Regions from separate parts of the Bacillus sp. TCT6 genome, predicted to be linked through region 2. Evidence: predicted binding sites of a transcription regulator. Region 2 holds the regulator's gene; each other region holds the start of a gene.
The links. Region 2 encodes LexA, which represses DNA repair genes until DNA is damaged. Its sites were predicted from a motif close to CGAACATATGTTCG; they were not measured.
Positions count from the first base shown of each region.

Region 1: the regulator LexA is predicted to act here: its motif matches at 1,299-1,312, upstream of AC0ONG_RS10125 (YolD-like family protein).
Region 3: the regulator LexA is predicted to act here: its motif matches at 1,660-1,673, upstream of recA (recombinase RecA).
Region 4: the regulator LexA is predicted to act here: its motif matches at 1,554-1,567, upstream of ruvA (Holliday junction DNA helicase RuvA).

Region 1 is NZ_JBVYHX010000001.1:1,971,528-1,974,697, forward strand. Features, by position in the region: gene AC0ONG_RS10110 (hypothetical protein) at 244-462, shown strand; gene AC0ONG_RS10115 (hypothetical protein) at 712-942, shown strand; gene AC0ONG_RS10120 (hypothetical protein) at 897-1,118, shown strand; gene AC0ONG_RS10125 (YolD-like family protein) at 1,449-1,784, shown strand; gene gerPF (spore germination protein GerPF) at 1,993-2,208, opposite strand; gene AC0ONG_RS10135 (hypothetical protein) at 2,415-2,753, shown strand; gene AC0ONG_RS10140 (hypothetical protein) at 2,795-2,995, shown strand; gene AC0ONG_RS10145 (SDR family oxidoreductase) at 3,138-3,170, shown strand, end outside.
Region 2 is NZ_JBVYHX010000001.1:3,332,115-3,335,284, forward strand. Features, by position in the region: gene AC0ONG_RS16850 (bifunctional metallophosphatase/5'-nucleotidase) at 1-391, shown strand, start outside; gene AC0ONG_RS16855 (DUF896 domain-containing protein) at 431-670, opposite strand; gene AC0ONG_RS16860 (YneB family resolvase-like protein) at 716-1,372, opposite strand; gene lexA (transcriptional repressor LexA) at 1,514-2,134, shown strand; gene AC0ONG_RS16870 (DUF4097 family beta strand repeat-containing protein) at 2,225-3,028, opposite strand; gene AC0ONG_RS16875 (DUF1700 domain-containing protein) at 3,029-3,170, opposite strand, start outside.
Region 3 is NZ_JBVYHX010000001.1:3,450,202-3,453,371, reverse strand. Features, by position in the region: gene pgsA (CDP-diacylglycerol--glycerol-3-phosphate 3-phosphatidyltransferase) at 1-340, shown strand, start outside; gene AC0ONG_RS17415 (competence/damage-inducible protein A) at 361-1,599, shown strand; gene recA (recombinase RecA) at 1,744-2,775, shown strand.
Region 4 is NZ_JBVYHX010000001.1:4,077,801-4,080,970, reverse strand. Features, by position in the region: gene AC0ONG_RS20835 (BofC C-terminal domain-containing protein) at 1-493, shown strand, start outside; gene AC0ONG_RS20830 (iron-hydroxamate ABC transporter substrate-binding protein) at 505-1,449, opposite strand; gene ruvA (Holliday junction DNA helicase RuvA) at 1,638-2,255, shown strand; gene ruvB (Holliday junction branch migration DNA helicase RuvB) at 2,261-3,170, shown strand, end outside.

The DNA.
Region 1 (3,170 bases), 1.4 Mb from region 2:
TATGATACGGTTTTCATTATGTAAGTTTATTACATATATTTACTCTTTAATAATGGATATCGAACTTAATTTAAAAAATAGTACATATAATGTTTTTGAATAAATATTTAACATGGATAATTAGTAAAAAACTGAGCATTCGATTGGAAAGGATGTTCTTTTTAGTATGAACATTTTAGGATAAAGAATGAATCGTTTTAAACGCGTCATTTACCACATCAATAAATTAGGTGGGGAGAATATATGAAAGTAATCTTTCAGGGAGAGGGCGGTGCGAAAATTTTTGAGTCATATGATGAAAATATAAGTGATTTATTAGCAATATTAAAAGAAACGAAAGGGATTAAAATAGGGATGGTTGAGTATAAAGTGTTAAAGTACGAACTTAATTATTTTCGTCATCCGAAAAAATCGGATACAGAGAGAGAGTTACATATAATAGTACAACCTATGTATATGTAATAAAATATAATATAATAATAAAAATCACTGATTCAGTTTTGCAAAGTTTCATAGAGTATGTAAGAAAAGAGAGTGTTGTAAATGTTCTCTTTTCTTATGCTTTGTGAGTTCGTTCATCATAGTATATGTTTTCAGTTATAGATGGTTAATAAACGAAAAAATTTAAAACTTTTTTGTTTGGGTAGGGATTTTATATATGAATAAATATACTATGAAGTATTTTTTATACGAATATTGGAGGAGTATAAAATGAGTTTAGCTAGTTACATAGGCTGTAATGTAGAAATTCAGTTAACGGTTCCAGATTCTAATGATGTAATTGTTTTTGGACCGTGTTTTTCAGATGAAAGTATGCTTGAAATTGTACAAGAGTATCAATTCCAAACAAATTTCACATATGAGGTTTCAACTAGTTGGGGAATTGAACTTGTCGAGTGGCAAAACGTAAAGGAAAAAAAGAAGCGAAAGAAAAACTTTTAACTTTATGCAAGATTATGGAAGGCTATTTGGAAGATGGAGACTATTTCGAATTATTTAGTTGTTGGGTTGGTGATGAAGGTAAGGAACGAGTAGGGGAATTGAAATTAAAAATAAATCATTTTAATATAGATGAATTATGTATTCCAGAAAGAACATTAGTTAGGATAGAAAAATAAAATTTGAAATATTTTTTAGAAAAAGGCGATTTCACTTTGTGTGAAGTCGCTTTTTAGTTGTTATATGTATTTCATTTTACATAAGAAATGAGAAGTTTATTTGATAAAGGAAAAAGAAAGTATAGAGGTAAATAAAATTGTGTTTTTTGTTAAAAAATAATAAGTATGGCTCTTCTCAAAAGAACGTAAGTTCGTGTATAATAAGAACTAATGTTCCTTAGAGGGATAACCTAATTATAATTTAGAAGTAAATCCGAGTTTAGTGAGTATTAAAAATAACTAAGGGATAGTATGACTAAATAAATGTATAAATGATCAAGGAGATAAAAAATGAACGATGTAAAGATACAAAAAGAAGAAAGAGAGTGGGTTCCGTTTACAGTAATATCCGAACAACTTTTAAATATGAGAAAGATTATTGGAGAGAAATTAAAAGTACAAAAACCGCTTTTAACAAATGAAGCAAAAGAGAGAATTTCTGATAAATTATTAAATTCATTACTGTCTGAGAAAGAAATATTGGTAACATATTTTGAAGATGGCTACATATTAACAAGCTACATGACAGTTGTACATATTAATCCGGTAAAACAAATTGTAATTTGTACAGACGCCTTTTATAAAACTTACGTATTTAACGCTATGGATATTATTGAAATAACGTAAAAGAAGCTGAATATTAAATGGCAGCTTCTTTTATTTCTGATTTATGAAATAAATAATACAAGAAAAAGCAGCTAGCTTCATGCTAGCTGCTGAGCCCCAGGGAAAGGGAGAAAAAGATAGGGTACTCCAAAATCAACAAGAGCTGTCAAACAGCCTGATTATAGTATAGACAAATTAAAATTTTCTATACAGAAGGTTAAACATAAGATTAGGCTGTACCCACTTGGTTTTGATCTGCAAGGTCAGAATCAAATGTATTGGTCGCGCTAACACCGCTAAAAGTATTAACAACAAAACCAACGTTTGATGCGCCGGAGCCATTATAAGCTTTCGTATTTTCTTTCGGAGAAACGTTGTAGAAATCACCTAAGTTAAATGAACCATTACTATTTTGTACAACTAAATTTCCTACAACTGATGGCATAATTTTCACCTGCTTTATAATAAGTTGTTAACATTACTATATGGAGTTATAGTCCAGATGGTTCATACAATAAAAATTGTGGGATAGTAAAACGTTTGGAGCATGGATTTCAATAAAAGTGTGTTAAAATTAATATAATAAAGTTGAGTATTTTTTTGAAAAATTTGTATAATTAATATATATGAAAATAAAGGAGGCAAAATGTAATGAAAGATATTATGAAAAAAGTTGATTTAACAGATGCCAAATCAAGTAATCTTGTTGCACTAATTTATAGTAATGAAGTTATATTAGTTGAAGACGCATTTTGTCCAAATGAAATAAAATTAAAGTTTAATGAAATTGCAATTTTATCTGCAATTAAAACAGCTCATATTGCGAAAGTTTCTATTAGGAAAGAACTTGAAGCGCTTTTTCATGATACGGGTGTTATATTAGTGAAACAAAATGTTGATTATGGTAGTAGTCAATCTATTACCATGCATTTTGAGCAATTTAAAAAATTGCAATATGAGATTGAACATTTAAATAAAAGTATGTCATAAGGCAGCTAAATAAAGGTTCTATCATAAAGGTGGAATGTGTTGTGTTGAAAAAGTGGTTTAAAAATTATTTGGGTGAATCGCATTGTAAACATAAATATATTTTTATTAAGATGCAGGATAATGAGGATTTTAAAAAAGGTACATTAGGTGTAGTTTATATGTACCAGTGTGAGAAATGTGGAAAAGAGAAGTTGAAATGTAAAAACAATAATGAAATAAACAATGAATTTTTAGATAGGTAGCAAAAAGTAACCATGATGGTTACTTTTTTTGTTTATGTATGCAATATCAAAACTATTACTAAAGTATGAGTTGAGTTGATACTATAGTAAATGGCTGAATAAAAATGAAGAGAGTAATATATAGGGAAGGAGGATGAGCGAAATGAAGAGAAAAGAAATTGGTAAGTCTGTAATT
Region 2 (3,170 bases):
TATAAAAGATGCTCTTGAACTCTCTGCTTCTTATTTCACATTAAAAACAGATGGATCCATCATCGTAAGCCCTACCTACATAGAACCAAAACCACAACATTATAATTATGATATGTGGGAAGGGATTTCATATGTATTAAACATTTCAAAACCAATTGGTGAAAGAGTAGAATCTTTACAGCATAAAAGTGCTCCTCTTAATATGAATGACGAATATGACGTTGTAATGAATAATTATCGTGCAAGTGGCGGGGGAAATTTCTTTATGTTTCAAAACAAACCGATAGTAAAAGATATACCCACTGATATGTCTGAACTTATCGCTAATTATATATTGGAACATAGAACGATAGAAGCAACCGTTAATAACAACTGGAAAGTTATTAAATAAGGATTTTTACAAATAAAAAAGATGGGCTTCGCCCATCTTTTAATTTAATTTTGCATTATCTTGCTTTTTTAAAGCTTTTAATTTCGTCGGTGTAACATCTGTACCTTCTTCGTTAACAACTTTAATACCTTTAAGTTCGTTTAACATATTTTGACGAAATCCTTTTAAATATTGTTCACGTAGCGATTGACGCTCACGTTGCTCTTCTTCAGTTAAACCTTCAGCTTTTGCTTTTTTCGCTAAGAAGTTAATGCGTTCAACGAGTTCGTGATTAATCATCTCGAATCCCCCTTCTAATCAAAACTGATTATTATCATACAATAGTTACTCTTCTTTATCAAGCAATTGCTTCGTATACTCTACATATCTACGATGTACAGTCGCCTTTGAAACATTATGACCAAATCCACGTAGTGTTGCTGCAATTTCTTCAAACGTGAGTTCACTTTTTCGCAAACGTACAATTTCCTCAATTGGCACTTCTTTTTTCTCTCTTCCTACACTTAAATGACGATTTTTTAAATTATTTTCTGGACGATAACCTTTTTCTACTGCACGTTGCATACCTCGTTTAATTTTCAAGTTATGAATCTTCCTTTGATATTCTTCAACAATACCAATAATATCTAATACCATCGAATCAGAATCCGACAATTGTAATTCACCATTATGTGTATGTGTATATACTTTTATGCCTTCTTTATGTAAACAATGCATTAATGCAATCTTCGCATTCCCTCTACCAAGGCGCGTTTCATCTTGTATAAGTAACACATCAATTTGTTCGTCCCGAATTGTATCTAACACCTCTAATATACCGTCACGTTCAATTGTATACCCACTAGCCTGCTCTTCAATCACCTTCGTAACATTCATTTGATAGCGCTCAGCTAAATGCAATAATTCATCTTTTTGACGTAATAATGATGTTTCTTGCGCTTCTTTCGTTGTACTCACACGTGCATAAATAATTGCATTCATTTTGAACCCCTCTTTCTCCCTATCATTTCCCTATAGTGTAACATAAATCTGCCATTTGTTCGAACTTATGTTTGTAGAATGTTTTTTCACATGTTATACTTATTAATAAGAAAAATGAAAGAAAACGAGGTGTTAGAAAACATGGAAAAGTTAACGAAACGCCAGCAAGACATTCTCGACTTTATTAAGCTAAAAGTACAAGAAAAAGGATATCCACCTTCCGTACGTGAAATTGGTCAAGCAGTCGGCCTCGCTTCTAGTTCTACAGTGCACGGACATTTATCACGATTAGAAGAAAAAGGATACATTCGACGCGATCCAACAAAACCACGTGCCATTGAAATTTTAGGCGAAGACCGAATGGATACGGAAACACAATCTGTTATTCAAGTTCCAATTGTCGGAAAAGTTACTGCTGGTTTACCAATTACAGCGGTCGAAAGCGTAGAGGAACATTTCCCACTTCCAGCTAGCATTGTTTCCGGAGCAGACCAAGTGTTCATGTTACGTATTTCTGGAGATAGTATGATTGAAGCTGGTATTTTCGATGGAGATTTAGTTGTTGTTCGCCAACAACAGTCTGCATATAATGGTGAAATTGTAGTCGCTTTAACAGAAGATAACGAAGCAACTGTTAAACGTTTCTATAAAGAAAAAGACCATTTCCGTCTACAACCAGAAAACTCTTCATTAGAACCTATCATTTTAAAACAAGTGTCAGTTATCGGGAAAGTAATTGGCGTATATCGTGATTTACATTAAAAATAATAAAAAGAAGATAATTACCTTATTTATATACGGTAATTATCTTCTTTTTGTATTTTGATAGATTTCCATGCACTCTATTTCTTATTAACGAGTTTCAATCGTGACATCTCCAGCAGCCGTTTTACCGCTAATCTTTTTACTACCATTTCCAATTGTTACGTTATTATTTTCTTCATTAAAAATTGTTACATCTCCGGCAGCACTTTGCCCAGTAATTACCGCATCTTGTGGTTTTTCCGATAAAGTAATATCTATATCTCCCGCAGTTGAACTTGCTTCTAGATTATACTTAGAATCATGATCTTGAATATTTATTTCCCCACTTGTTGTTTTTGCGGTCACTTTCCCTATTACTTTTTTAAAGTTCACCTCACCAGCTTTTGTAGATCCCTCCACATTCTTAGACGTTACTTGTTTCAGCTCTACTTCTCCAGCAAGTGTTCTAACACTTACACTATCACTTTTCACATCACTCATTTCGATTTGTCCAGCAGATGAATTTACTTTTACATCTTGATAAGAGCGTTCGGGCACAAGGAGAGTCAATTTAGACGTTTGGAACCTAAAATCGTAAAAAGAAAAATCAAATGAAGCACCTTTTTCTCTTTCCCCAATAATTTTTAATGTGTCACCATCTTCTGCAATACGAATCTCTTGTTTACGTACATCTCCTGATTGCTTTACATAAAAAGAAGAGTCAGGAGATTTTTGGATAACAATATCTCCGGCATCTAACTTAACTTCTATATTTTTTAATGTTTCGTTTTTAATTACATCTTCTTTATCGCCTTTTTCAGCAGTTTGTACTGCTTTTTCATATGTTTGGGAAATTCCTATTACTCCAATAATGATACAAGCGATAGCGATTAAAAATAGTTTTTTCATCATTTACTCTCCTTTTATCATTTTGAAGTTCCATATTACGTATCGTACACACAATCTCTTAAACCACTTTGTACTATAAAAAGCGATAATACATAACAACAAACCTACTCCAACAAACGTTATACTAACGAAAAGATCCAACCAT
Region 3 (3,170 bases), 120 kb from region 2:
TGATAAATTACTTGTTTCAGCAGCACTTATTACATTGGTAGAGATGCAATATGTACCGGCTTGGATTGTTATTGTAATTATCAGTCGTGAGTTTGCTGTAACAGGTTTACGTCTTGTACTTGCTGGAACAGGGGAAGTAGTTGCGGCAAATCAGCTAGGGAAAATTAAGACATGGACACAAATTATTGCGATTGCAGCATATTTATTACACGATGTACCTTTAAATTTAATCCATATTCCAGTTGCTGATATCTTCATATGGATTGCATTAATCTTTACTGTTATTTCAGGATGGGATTATTTCTGGAAAAATAGAGCTGCTTTTGTAAACTCAAAATAGAAGTTTATGGGGGAATTAGGATGAATGCTGAGATTATTGCGGTTGGAACTGAATTATTACTTGGACAAATTGCAAATACAAATGCCCAGTTTTTATCTGAAAAGTTAGCTTCAATTGGAATTAACGTGTACTATCATACTGTTGTTGGTGATAATAATAAGCGACTGCAAAAGGCGATTGAAGCTGCGGAAGAACGTGCTGATATACTTATTTTTACAGGTGGATTAGGACCGACAAAAGATGATTTAACGAAAGAAACGATAGCGGCTAGTTTAGATGAAGCGCTTGTGTATGATGAAAAGGCATTAGCCTTAATAAGTAATTACTTTAAGCGTACAGGCCGTGAATTTACGGAGAATAATAAAAAGCAAGCGCTCGTCTTAAATGGAGCAACAGTATTTGCAAATGACCACGGTATGGCGCCTGGTATGGGGGTAAATAAGAACGGAAAAGTTTATATTTTATTACCAGGGCCGCCAAAAGAAATGAAACCAATGTATGTAAGTTACGTGGAGCCTTTTTTACGTAATTTTACAACAGGAGAAAACATTTATTCCCGTGTGCTTCGTTTCTTCGGTATCGGGGAGTCCCAATTAGAGGTGAAAGTTCAAGATTTAATTGATGGACAAACAAACCCAACAATCGCCCCGCTAGCAAATGATGGAGAAGTGACATTACGTTTAACCGCTAAGCATCAAAATGTTAGCGAAGCGGAGAAACTAATTCAACATGTGGAAGATTTGATTTTAGAAAGGGTAGGAGAATTTTTCTACGGATATGACCAAGAATTTTTGCATTATAAGGCAATCGAGTTATTGAAGAGAAAAGGGTTAACTTTAGCATGTGCAGAAAGTTTAACAGGTGGTCTTTTTGGAAATCAAGTAACTGAAAATGCTGGTGTTTCTTCTGTATTTAAAGGCGGTGTCATTTGTTATCATAATGATGTGAAGCAACATGTATTGCGTGTGCCTGAAGAAGTGTTGCATACTGATGGTGCAGTTAGTAAAGAATGTGCTCGTTATCTTGCTGAAAATGTTAAGGATTTATTAAAAGCGGATATCGGAATTAGTTTCACTGGGGTAGCAGGGCCAGATGCTTCAGAACAGAAAGAGCCAGGAACAGTATTTGTTGGATTGGCGATTAAAGGTGAACAAACTGCAGTTTTTCCTCTTAATTTAAGTGGAAGTCGTCAACAAATTAGAGAACGCTCGACAAAATATGGATTTTATCATTTATATAAAAAGCTAGAAGAGATATAAGTTTCTTCTAGCTTTTTTTATAGTTAAATTACGTATTTATGTAATGGAAAATAAAAAAATCGAATAAATGTTCGATTTTTGTTGGCAAATTGAATTGAAAATAGGTATAATAAGATTAGCAATTCAGTTAAGGAGGAATTTTGAATGAGTGATCGTCAAGCGGCATTAGATATGGCGTTAAAACAAATAGAGAAGCAATTTGGTAAAGGTTCAATTATGAAATTAGGAGAACAAGCGGAACGTAGAATTTCTACAATTTCAAGTGGTTCTTTAGCACTTGATGTGGCATTAGGGGTAGGCGGATACCCACGTGGCCGTATTATCGAAATTTACGGACCTGAAAGTTCAGGTAAAACGACAGTTTCATTACATGCAATTGCAGAAGTACAACGTCAAGGTGGACAAGCAGCATTCATCGATGCGGAGCACGCAATGGATCCTGTATATGCACAAAAATTAGGCGTTAACATAGATGAATTACTATTATCACAGCCTGATACAGGGGAGCAAGGATTAGAAATCGCGGAAGCTCTTGTACGAAGTGGTGCGGTTGACATTATCGTAATTGACTCTGTAGCAGCTCTTGTACCGAAAGCAGAGATTGAAGGCGACATGGGTGACTCACACGTAGGTTTACAAGCACGTTTAATGTCACAAGCACTTCGTAAGCTTTCAGGAGCAATCAACAAATCAAAAACAATTGCAATCTTTATTAACCAAATTCGTGAAAAAGTTGGGGTTATGTTCGGAAACCCAGAAACAACTCCAGGTGGTCGTGCGTTGAAATTCTATTCAACTGTCCGTCTTGAAGTGCGTCGTGCGGAGCAATTAAAGCAAGGTAACGACATCGTTGGTAATAAAACAAAAGTAAAAGTAGTGAAAAATAAAGTAGCGCCACCATTCCGTGTTGCTGAAGTTGATATTATGTACGGAGAAGGTATTTCAAGAGAGGGTGAAATCTTGGATATGGCTTCTGAGCTTGATATCGTTCAAAAGAGCGGTGCTTGGTATTCTTATAATGAAGAACGTTTAGGACAAGGTCGTGAAAATTCGAAGCAATTCTTAAAAGAGAATACGGACTTAAGAGAGGAAATTGCCTTCTTTGTTCGTGATCATCACGGAATTGGTGAAGATTCTGGTGTGGAAGACACGGAAGATGCAACTCTTCAAGATTAAAAAATAAAAGACACGGGTCCCGTGTCTTTTATTTTTTTACCTTCTATTAAAGGGGTATCTATCGTAGTGGTTAAAATATTTTTTTGACTCAAATGGGATGTGTAAAGAGGAATATTCATACGTTTTAAGGGAATAAAATGGTATTTACTAAGGTTTTCCAGGATAGTATGCTATCAATTTTTCAAATTCAGATAACATTAAGGACTGAAGGTAAAGAAAGTAAAAGTAGACAACGCTTGACAATGAAAATTACGATAGATACAATGAGAATGTATATTTTTTCTTATATACGATATACTCTTCTCAAGAAGAGAAGTAATATTCGGAGTAAGGTTTAAATCTTACCGAAATAATAATATGACATTTTAATTGTGAAATGAAGAAAGTCCCTTAAA
Region 4 (3,170 bases), 750 kb from region 2:
GATGTTTTGTTTCGTTTATGAAACGAATGTGAAGGCGGAAGGGCCAGTACCAGAAGTAACGAAAAAAGAACCCGAAGTTACAATTTTATTAGAGCGTATGTATGTTGATGGAGAAGTAAGTGAGGAAATACTTACAGAAAAAGTGGTGGATTTAGAAAAGTTTTTACAGCAGTATAAAGAATGGCAGCTCGTTGATCGTGATGATGTACAAATTGTATTGCAAAAGAAAGTTGATGATATTTCTCCGTTATTAAAAACGAGCGGTTATTTTGGCGTGTCAGAGGAAGGGATATTACAAATTTTCAAAGGTGTACCGAAAAGTGATAATGCGATTCACTCCTTCTTCCAAATTGATATGAAAAAGCTTGAGAGTTATGAGCGTGCGAAATTGAAGCGTGGTATTCGGATTAAATCAAAAGAAGGTTTTGTGAGAACGATTGAAAAAATGAAGCAATACGCAGTGCAAAATAAGAAAAAAAGCAGCTCATGGTGAGCTGCTTTTTCTTACTTATTCTTAGCTAAAATTTCTTTTGCGATTTCATCGATTAGCATATCTTTTCCGATTGGATTGAATGCTTTCGTATTGAAGATTTCGTTTGATACTTCATATACATGATTGTTTTTCACAGCTTTATTGTCTTTCCAAACGGCACTGTTTTTGTAGTCTTCGTAAACTTTATCAGCTTCGCCGCCAAAGTTTACAATAAACATTTGATCAGGTTGGAATGCAACAAGACCTTCTAGCGATACTTGCGCCATTGTTTGTTTTAAATCTGTACCTTTTGTTGCTGGAAGTTTTAAGTCATTAAAGATGATGTCACCGTATCCGAAGCTGCCGTATACGCGGAAGTTTTGTGGTGTAACTGCAACGAACATAAAGTTCTCATCTTTTGTTTTCTCTTTAATTTTTTTAGATAAAGAGTCTGCTTTCTTATCGTAGTCTGCAATCCATTTGTCTGCTTTCTTCTCTTCGCCAAATAGCTTACCTACTTCTTTAAATTTACCACGCCAGTCTTCTAAGTTTGTTTCTAGAACAACTGTAGGTGCAACCTTTTCTAGTTGATCATAAATTTTTAATTGACGGTTGTTTAAAATAATTAAGTCTGGTTTTAAAGCAGTAACAGCTTCTAAATCAACTTTAGGTGCCCAGTACCAACCTACTGCTTTTACTCCATCTAACTTATCTGTTAAGTGATTTTGGATTTTATCTTTATATGTATTTGCTGTACCAACAGGTTTGTGTCCAAGAAGTAATAGTTCTTCTGTTGATCCAGATAAGTCAACAATTCTCTTTGGATTTACTGGAATTGTTGCTTCACCTTTAGCATGTTTTACAACTTTTGTTTTCGGTTGTTCTTTTGCTTTCGATTCTTCTTTTTGAGAAGAGCAGCCAACGATAGAAAGAACAACAAGCATAATAGTAAATAAAATAAATAGCTTACGTTTCATCCTGATGTAACCCCTTTAATTAGTATTGATAATCATTATCGACCTCTGTATATTAAGGTGCTTTAACCTTTCTGTCAATGGAAAATAACAGAAGTTTCAAGTGGAGAACATTTGTTGGGGCAGTCTCGCTTTTCTATCATTAAATATGTTAAAATGGAATACATGATTTAAGAGGGAGAGATCGTATTTTGTTTGAATATGTTACAGGTTACGTGGAGTATGTAGGGCCGGAATATGTCGTAATTGATCATAATGGAATTGGTTATCAAATTTTCACACCGAATCCGTATGTATTTCAAAGAAGTAAGCAAGAAATCCGTGTCTATACATATCATTATGTGAGAGAAGATATTATGGCACTTTACGGGTTTAAAACACGTGAAGAGCGTTTATTATTTACAAAGTTGTTAGGCGTGTCTGGCATTGGGCCAAAAGGCGCTCTTGCAATTTTAGCTTCTGGTCAAACAGGACAGGTCGTTCAAGCGATTGAGCATGAAGATGAGAAGTTTTTAGTGAAATTCCCAGGCGTCGGAAAGAAAACAGCACGCCAAATGATTTTAGATTTAAAAGGAAAACTAGCAGATGTCGTACCAGATGCATTTGTTGATTTATTCTCAGACACAGAACGTTTTGATGAGAAGAAAGGTACATCAGCTGAGCTTGATGAGGCACTGGAAGCTCTGCGCGCACTTGGATACGCAGAACGCGAAGTTTCTCGCGTTGTACCAGAGTTATTAAAAGAATCATTAACGACGGATCAGTATATTAAAAAGGCACTTAGTCTTTTACTAAATGGTAAGAGGTGAGTATAATGGACGAACGTCTCCTTTCAGGGGAATCTGCATATGAAGATTCGGATTTAGAATATTCATTACGGCCACAGACGCTCCGTCAGTATATTGGCCAAGATAAAGCGAAACATAATTTAGAAGTATTTATTGAAGCGGCGAAAATGCGTGAAGAAACGTTAGATCATGTGCTTTTATATGGACCACCAGGTCTTGGTAAAACGACGCTTGCGAATATTATTGCTAATGAAATGGGCGTTAATGTTAGAACAACTTCAGGTCCGGCAATTGAAAGACCAGGAGATTTAGCTGCTGTATTAACAGCGCTTCAGCCAGGAGATGTATTATTTATTGATGAAATTCATCGTTTGCATAGATCAATTGAAGAAGTATTGTATCCTGCAATGGAAGACTTTTGCCTTGATATCGTAATTGGAAAAGGGCCTTCAGCACGTTCTGTACGCCTAGATTTACCGCCATTTACATTAGTTGGAGCAACGACACGCGCCGGAGCATTATCAGCGCCGCTTCGTGACCGATTCGGTGTACTTTCAAGGTTAGAGTATTACACAGTAGATCAGCTTTCTGCGATTGTTGAACGTACAGCAGAAGTATTCGAAGTTGAAATTGATTCGTTAGCTGCACTAGAAATTGCAAGGCGTGCTCGTGGTACACCTCGTATTGCAAATCGTCTTTTAAGACGTGTACGTGATTTCGCGCAAGTTCGTGGTAACGGAACGGTTACGATGGAAATTACACAAATGGCATTAGAGCTACTGCAAGTAGATAAATTAGGTTTAGATCATATTGATCATAAATTACTGCTTGGTATTATTGAGAAATTCCGTGGTGGTCCAGTTGGATTAGAAACGGTTTCAGCAACAATTGGAGAAGAATCTCATACGATTGAAGATGTGTATGAGCCGTATTTAT